DNA from 2 places in the Spirosoma pomorum genome. Region 2 is predicted to be linked to the other one. Evidence: riboswitches for the same ligand, from Rfam matches in the RefSeq annotation. Region 2 holds a riboswitch; the other holds the start of a gene.
What was found. A riboswitch is a leader RNA that binds a small molecule or an ion and turns the genes downstream of it on or off. The one in region 2 is predicted to bind cobalamin.
Positions count from the first base shown of each region.

Region 1: another riboswitch for cobalamin. It lies ahead of ACYVAD_RS16525 (TonB-dependent receptor plug domain-containing protein); the one in region 2 lies ahead of ACYVAD_RS23695 (carboxypeptidase-like regulatory domain-containing protein).

Region 1 is NZ_BAAHBP010000027.1:249,560-253,768, reverse strand. Features, by position in the region: gene ACYVAD_RS16530 (M14 family metallopeptidase) at 1-1,247, shown strand, start outside; cobalamin riboswitch at 1,340-1,573, shown strand; gene ACYVAD_RS16525 (TonB-dependent receptor plug domain-containing protein) at 1,632-3,608, shown strand; gene ACYVAD_RS16520 (GreA/GreB family elongation factor) at 3,715-4,209, opposite strand, start outside.
Region 2 is NZ_BAAHBP010000038.1:60,787-64,995, forward strand. Features, by position in the region: gene ACYVAD_RS23685 (TonB-dependent receptor plug domain-containing protein) at 1-592, opposite strand, end outside; gene ACYVAD_RS23690 (hypothetical protein) at 602-1,252, opposite strand; cobalamin riboswitch at 1,375-1,580, opposite strand; cobalamin riboswitch at 1,626-1,845, shown strand; gene ACYVAD_RS23695 (carboxypeptidase-like regulatory domain-containing protein) at 2,030-2,314, shown strand; gene ACYVAD_RS23700 (hypothetical protein) at 2,391-2,624, opposite strand; gene ACYVAD_RS23705 (hypothetical protein) at 2,530-2,781, shown strand; gene ACYVAD_RS23710 (hypothetical protein) at 2,699-2,872, opposite strand; gene ACYVAD_RS23715 (DUF4256 domain-containing protein) at 3,023-3,592, shown strand; gene ACYVAD_RS23720 (cobyrinate a,c-diamide synthase) at 3,651-4,209, shown strand, end outside.

The sequences.
Region 1 (4,209 bases), on a different contig from region 2:
ACGACTTCCAGTATCCGGGTGGCCCACCGGTTCGTCCGTATGACGCGGCTGGCTGGACACTAGCTTACTTAATGAACGTTCAGTTCGACCGGGTGCTGGAGGATTTCAAAGGACCCTTCAAGACCCTTCCTTACGGTCAGCTTCAATCGCCGGAGGGCCGCATGGCCGCTACTTCAGGAGCCGGTTACTTACTGAGTGCTCAGTCGAACAACTCGTTTATCGCCGTCAACGATCTGCTGGCGGGTGGCGTTGATGTATTTCGCGTCCCGACGGGTGGTAGCGGCAAATCGGCAGTAGCGCCCGGTACGTTCTTCGTTCCCGCTTCGGACAAAGCCAAGACCTTGCTGGATAAATCAGCCAAAAGTCTGGGTATCGACGTAACGAGCATCGCCAAACGACCAACGGGCTCGCTGGCCAAAGTAAGCCCGATGCGGATCGCCCTCTGGGATACCTACGGTGGCTCGATGCCGTCGGGCTGGGTTCGCTGGATTATGGAGCAGTACCACTTCCCAATGAAAGTAATTTACAGTCAGGAAGTTGACGCCGGTAACCTGCGGAAGAAGTACGATGCGATCGTATTCGTAACCCGCGCCATTCCGCAGTATACGGGTGAGGACAACGATCCCTACCGGAACTATGCGCCACGGATACCGAAAAACGACGAACTTCCCGCTGAGTACCGTACCCACACGGGCCGGATCACCCACGAGAAGTCGGTTCCGGAGTTGAAGAAATTCCTGGAAGCCGGTGGCGATATTATTACCATTGGCAGCAGCACCAACCTGGCTTATCACCTGGGTCTGCCCGTCAAGAATGCCCTGACCGAAGTAACCAGCTCAGGGCAGGAACGCTCACTGCCCGGCGAGAAATACTACATTCCAGGCAGCGTGCTACGCGTGAACATCGATTCGACGCAGCAGGCAACCTGGGGACTGCCAACCAAGACGGATGTTTATTTCGATGCCAGCCCCGTGTTTAACATCGCTCCCGATGCCATCGCTACCGGTAAAGTAAAACCACTGGCCTGGTTCGATAGCAGCAAACCACTACGTAGCGGCTGGGCCTGGGGACAAGCCTACCTGAAAGACGGCGTAGCTGCTTTTATGGCACCGGTTGGCGCGGGCAAGCTGTACGCATTTGGTCCGGAAATTACCTTCCGGGCGCAGGCGCAGGGAACGTTCAAGTTCCTGTTCAACCAGCTTTACGAAACAGACAGCAACTCAGTGGCTGATTTGAACGGTAAATAAGTAGCTATTCTGAATTGTTTAAGCGGAGCGCCCGGCGGATTTTCTGCCGGGCGCTTTTGTGTATTGTCCCTACTTCACCGATTCGTTCCGTACCTTCGCCCCGGATTAGCGGTGCCCGTCATCGGCCCCAGTGCCGACGATACTGGCTTAATAGGGAACTTCGGTGGTCTTTTCGGACCAAAACCGGGACTGTCCCCGCAACTGTACTGCTTCGTTTTTAAGACAGCCGATTCATTGCTGCTTTGGTCACTGTTCCGCTCCGGCGCAACGGGAAGACCTGAATCGGTGAGCTAAGTCAGGAGACCTGCCGCTGGTCGTGAGTTGTTTGTCGTTACGGAGGATGGCGATTAACAGCGACGGGTATTCACTTTTTTTATTTTCTTCATGCGCACAACTCCGCGCCTGTTCGCAACCGCCCTGCTAGGATCGGTTGCTCTCGGTACCGCCGTACCTACCCTGGCTCAGGATGCCAGAACACTCGACGAAGTCGTGGTCACGGCCAACAAATTCCCCCAGAAACAATCGCAGACCGGCAAGGTCGTGACGGTCCTCCCTGACTCAGTGCTGCAACGTTACGCTACCCAGACCGTCAGCCAGTTACTGACGCGTCAGGCGGGTTTGATGATTGTAGGCGCACAGGGGCCGCTGGGTTCGAACCAGGATGTGTACCTACGGGGTGCTGCCGTGGGCAATACGTTGATTCTGCTGGACGGCGTACCGGTTTATGACCCATCGGGGACGGTTAATGCGTTTGACCTGAACCTCATTACCGTGGGCGAATGCGAACGAATCGAGATTCTGAAAGGTGCTCAGTCGACAGCCTATGGTTCTGATGCCGTTGCCGGTGTTATTTCGATCTCTACCCGTAACGGTGTTGGCAAACGGCCACTACAGGTGTCGGCAACGGCGCAGTATGGTACGTACAATACGTTCCGGGGGGGCATTGGCCTGAGTGGTGCGACGAATAAAGTTTCGTATAATCTGCAATACACGCGGCTGTCATCGACGGGCTTCTCGGCGGCTACGGATCGCGAAAACACGGGTACGTTCGATAAAGACGGCTACCGGCAAAACGCTCTGCTTGGTAACATCGCGATAACGCTCAATCCGCGCCTGACGCTGAAGCTGCGCGGACTGACCACGGCCTACCAGACGGACCTCGACGCCGGAGCTTTCGGTGACGAAAAAGATTATACGTCCAACAACCGGTTCAGCTTTGGATCGGCGGGGCTGGAATGGAGTCACCAGCGCGGTAAACTAGTAGCCAACTATGGCATCAGCGGCAGTCGGCGGGTCTACAAAGACGATTCAACATCGGTCGAGCCAAACGCTTTTGATAAATACAGTTACAGCGAATACAGCGGCCTGACGCATTTTGCGGAGTTGTACCACACGTTAACTATCCGCAAAAACATCGAACTACTAACCGGTGCCGACTACCGCTTCGCCAACACGGATCAGACGTATCGATCGGTCAGCAGCTACGGCCTGTATGAAGCTCCTCCGCTGGGTGCTGATACGGCCCGCACGGGTCAGTTGAGTTTCTACGCATCCGGCGTCTGGCGTACACAAAAAGGATTATCGGTCGAACTGGGTGGGCGCTATAACCACCATTCGGTCTACGGCAACGCCTTTACGTATTCGTTCAACCCATCGTATCTGATTCGGGACCAAATCAAGGTATTTGCCAATCTGGCTTCGGGTTTCCGGGCTCCGTCGCTCTATCAGATCTTCTCACCGTACGGCAACCGGGCGCTGAAACCAGAACGTAGTCAGTCTATTGAAGCTGGGGTTCAGGTATTCACCAAGTCGAAGAACGCCTGGGTGCGAGCCCTGTATTTCGATCGTCGGGTGCGTGACGTTATTTTCTTCCAGTCGCTATCGGTACCGCCGTACACGAGCCAGTACATCAACTTTGACCGGCAGCACGACCACGGCTGGGAGTTTGAAGGACAGGCGCAACTGGGGCAATTAGCCCTGACTGGTAATCTCACGCTGCTCGACGGTCGGGTGACGACCCAGGCCGCGGGTCGGGACACGACCTATAACAACCTGTTTCGTCGCCCCAAAGTGCTCGTCAACGTTACGGCCGGTTATCAGATCACGCCGGCGCTCTTCGCCAGTGCCTCTTTACGTTCGGTGGGCAGCCGCACTGACCGGTTCTACAACTCGGCCACGTTTACCAGCGAGAACGTAACGTTGGCCCCTTACAGCACTTTCGATCTTTACGCCGAATATCGGCTGAATCACGTACGCCTGTACGCCGACGTGCAAAATCTGCTCGACAGGCAGTATACGGACGTATACGGCTACAATACCCGGCAACGCACGGCGAATATTGGGGTAAGAGTAAGTTTGTAAAGAGATATTGAAACGAGTCAGGGGCGCACCAACCGCTACATGTGGTCGATTAGTACACCCCTGACTCGCTTTATTTATTGACTTTTTAGTGAATTAAACGAACAGGTCAGGCAGCCTCGTAGCTGATAGCCACAATTTCCATTACCTGCTGGCCCTGTAAAGGTGGCCAGCTAACCGTTTCTCCTACCCGCTTTCCCTGCAAGGCGCGAGCCAAAGGAGCCGTGAAAGCGATTAACTCCTTATCGGCATTGGCTTCATCGACACCAACGATTGTGAAACGCCGTTTTGTACCGGCCAGCTTTCCCGATTGTATCGCCAGACTAACCGTAGCCCCAAAGCGAACACTATCTTGTTCATGGGTATTGACCACTTTACTGCTGGAAATACGTTGGTTCAAGTTTGCAATACGCCCATTGAGCAAGGCGAGTTGCCGACTACGTTCGTTCTGATCGTCAACGCTGGCGGCCTGTAAATGAGCGCGTTCCGTTTCTAAATCGGTGAGTTCAGCACGTAATAGATCAAGACCGTGGGGCGTCACATAGTTGGGTGTACCCGGGGGTAAGGGCGCACGGGCGGGAATCACAACGGGTGCATCAGCCGT
Region 2 (4,209 bases):
TGCCGCCGATATTTCCACCCGCCTGATACGTCTGAAAGGAGCCGTATTCAGCGAAGGCATTGCCCCGTAGCGCTCCTGTCGAGCGTCGGGTGATGACGTTGATAACGCCACCCATCGCCTGGGAACCATACAGCGCCGACGCGGGCCCTTTCAACACCTCGACCCGCTCCACATTGTTGAGCCCAATGGTTGACAGGTTCGTAGCCCCCGCGGGCCGACCATCAATCAGCAGCAGTGTACGCTGATTCAGACCCGAGAACTGCGGCCGAAATCCCCGGATGCCAACCCCTGAAGAGAGATTAGGGTATTGAATAACATTGACAGCCGCCAGTTTCTTGACCAGATCCGTTACGTCGGCGGCTGGGGTTTGGTTGATGTCGCGCCGGGTAATGATGTCAATTTGTTGCGGAACCCGGTCGCGCCGGTTTTCCGAGCGGGTGGCTGTAACAGTTGTTTCTTCCAGGACGCGGCTTCTGAGCGAGTCGGCGGGGATCGATTGCGCCTGTAAAGAAGTTAATGCACCAAGCATCACGCCGAGGCAAGTAACTAGCTGGATTGGGCTACCAACTACTGGGTAGTAGCGTTGTTTCATGGGTATTGATTACGAGTGAAAAATGTCGAACAACGTGTACACGCCGATCGCAATGGAGAAGATGCCAACGGCATAGTTGATGGCCCGAACTGCCGTTTGCCACCGGTCGACCACTTTAGTGAGCGAAAACGCCAGCAAGCAGCCGTAGAGCGTCATGGCGACGATGATACCCGCGCTTTGCAGGACAATGATCCAGACGGCCGTAGCGGCATCGCTGGCGGCTAGCGTCAGAGCTACGGTGCAGGCACCACCCGTACCGGCCAGGCCGTGTACCATGCCGACCCAGAAGGATCGACTGAACGTAGTAGATGGCGCTGGTTGCACGGGTTCGTGCGTTTGCCGGTGATTTCGCCGGATAGCAACAACGCCCAGCCAGATCATCAAAGGTCCGACCGCCAGTTCGACTTGTTCTGCAATGTTGAGCGACAGGGCCGATTTGACCAGCAGCACCAGACAGGCAAACAGAATCAGGGTGAACGAATGGCCCAGCGCCCAGTGCGACGAACGCCAGATGATACGCCACATATGATGCCTGTCTGAAGCGATCCGACCGGATTTGTTTTTTTCGGATGCCAGCACCGACACGGCGGCCATGTGGTCGGGTTCGAAGGAGTGCTGTACGCCCAGCAGCAACGAGTCGATAAGTAGCGGGTTGATCATGCGCTTGTTAGGTTGATGTGGTGGCAAACCCGTAAAAAGCGCGTACAAAAAGCAGGGGTGTTCGCCGGTCGGCAGGCGCACCCTATCTGACTTCGTGTTTGCCTTTCGTCCCGAAAGCACACCGGTTCTGACGTTTCTGGGCAGGTCTTCTGGCTCGTTCGATTCTGACGCCTTCCCACTCCTGATGAGGAACAGTGGCCTGATTGTCAAAATGGTTGTATGAACTATACAGCAGCGGGGACTGCTCCGATTAACGCTGACGGACAGCGCGACGGATTCCCTTTTAAGCGCTTCACGGCGGAAGCGCACCTAAAAACGGTCTCAAAAGTAAGAAACTTTAGGGTACCTTTGCCCTAATAAGTATCTACTTCCATTTTACCAACAGGAAAACGGTTCTGCCTTACGGCGGATTAATAGAGAATCGGTCGGACCGCCGATGCGGTGCAAATCCCGAACTGTCGCGCAACTGTAAGTAACGCCCCAACTGGCTGCCCCGCGGGAATCTGCCTGCGTGATGTTCACTGGTCGATCAGACTGGGAAGGACGGCCGCCAGGTTACAAGTCAGGAGACCTGCCTTTTTTCTTGCTGACAATGCTTTCGCGGTTTGAAGCACGGTCAAGATTGGCGATTTCTCCTGCAGACACCCGTTCCTGTCGGCAGAAGCTGGTGCTACTTTCCTCGCGAGCACCCATCGTCGTTTGTCCGATTGCACGTACCCGTTCGCATGCCGAACTGCAGGCAGACGCTTTTAACTCCTTATTTTTTCGTTAAAAGGTATGCACACGCGCTACGCTGATCACCCGCGACCTGGTGATCAATCAGCCCATTTTTCCACCATTCGTTCGCTGTTAGCCATAACGGTTATCCTTCTCAATCTTTTTTTAGGTGCTGCCAGCTGGGCCCAGTCGACTACGGGTACGATTCGCGGCCAGATTCAGGCCGAAACGGGTGAGCCATTACCCGCCATTACGATCCGTCTGGACGGAACGGGTTTCGGGGCTGTAACCGACGAAGCGGGCCAGTTTACGATCAAACGCGTACCCGTTGTACGTACACACTGACCGTCAGCGGGGTTGGCTACGAAGCGCACAAACAGAATATAACTGTATCGGCACAGGCTGCAACGGTACTCCGTTATCAGCTTAATAGCCGGACCAGCGAACTCTCGGAAGTAACCGTTACGTCGGCTCGCACACCGGCGTTTACGACTATCAACAAACTAGCGGTGCCCATCCGGGATATTCCCGTGACGACAAGTTCTGTATCGGGCCGTACGATCGAGCAGCGGGGCGTTGATGATCTAGGGGAGGCCATGAGAAACACGACTGGCGTCCGGGCCAACAATACGTACGGCGGATTTGAGCATTTCACAAATACGAGAAAGGAAGTCGGCTGGAGCGCTGGCTGTATCATGGTTTGCACAGCCTGGACTTTCGGCTTCTGCTTTACAAAAGACCACTCTGGGATATCATCGTCTGGGTACTCATGCTGGGCGGGACGGCCGTCAGCGCAACGGGATTGGTGTTAACGTGGAAATGGCTACGTAGGAAAGCCCGGAGAAAGACGAAAAAAGGGAAGAAGCGAAAAGGCAACCAGGTTGCCACAAACTCAACTGCCATAACAACCTTAAAGCCAGAGCAATTGGCCCATCGAAACGAAACGAGGTGAAACCCGCAACGGGTTAGCTTCAACAAAGCTTCGTATATTTAAAACTTGACGATCGTGCTAATCGATTTTAAACTCCCACACTTATAAGCAAAACGTATAGCATGGCAAATGTTGACAAGAAGGAGCTATCGGCTGAAAAGCGTAACGAACTGCTCAACGTATTAAAAGCACGTTTTGAGAAAAACAAGAACCGTCATCAGGATCTCAAGTGGATTGACGTGCAAGCAAAGCTGGACGCCAATCCCGAAAAGCTATGGACGCTTAACGACATGGAAGCAACCGGTGGAGAACCCGATGTTGTTGGGTATGATCAAGAAACGGATGAGTACATTTTTTACGATTGCTCAGCCGAGAGCCCCAAAGACCGCCGAGGTGTTTGCTACGACCGGGAGGGACTGGAATCGAGAAAAGAAAGCCGACCGGAAAGTAACGCCGTTGATATGGCCGCTGCTATGGGAATCGACCTGCTCACGGAAGAACAATATCGGGAATTACAGCAGCTCGGTAAGTTCGACCTGAAAACGTCAAGCTGGATACAGACCCCAGCGGCTATCCGCCAACTAGGCGGAGCCCTGTTTTGTGATCGGCGCTACGATACCGTTTTCGTCTATCATAATGGCGCTGCTTCGTACTATGCCGCCAGAGGGTTCCGGGGCTCGTTACGGGTCTAGGGAAATAGTATAAATCGTTGAAACTAGCGGCTTGGCCAGTTTCTTTAGCCGTTTTCGAATGTTAAATCAGAGTGATTTTTCTCAGTTTCTGCTGGCCGCTCCGTCCAGTGGCTCCGGCAAAACCACGCTAACGCTGGGGTTGTTGCGGGCGCTCGCGAACCAGGGACTACGGGTACAGCCGTTCAAGTGTGGTCCGGACTATATTGATACGCGGCACCATAGTACGGCAGTGGGTGTGACTAACGGCAATTCGCCTGGTGGAGTGCCACCCAGCACTAATCTGGATTTGTTCATGGCCTCGCCTGAACACGTAACGGCCTCGTATCAACAGTACGCCAGCGGTACCGATGTGGCGATCACGGAGGGCGTGATGGGATTATTCGACGGGGCCGACCGGATGCAGGGGAGCAGTGCGTCAATTGCCGAGCTGTTGAACATACCCGTCATTCTGATTATTAATGCCAAAGCGATGGCCTACTCGGTAGCGCCACTGCTGTACGGATTCAAGCATTTTTACCAGGGCATTAATCTGGTCGGAGCAATTTTTAATAATGTCGGGTCAGAATCGCATTACCGATTTTTGGCTGATGCCTGCGCCGACGTGGGGGTGGAGTCGC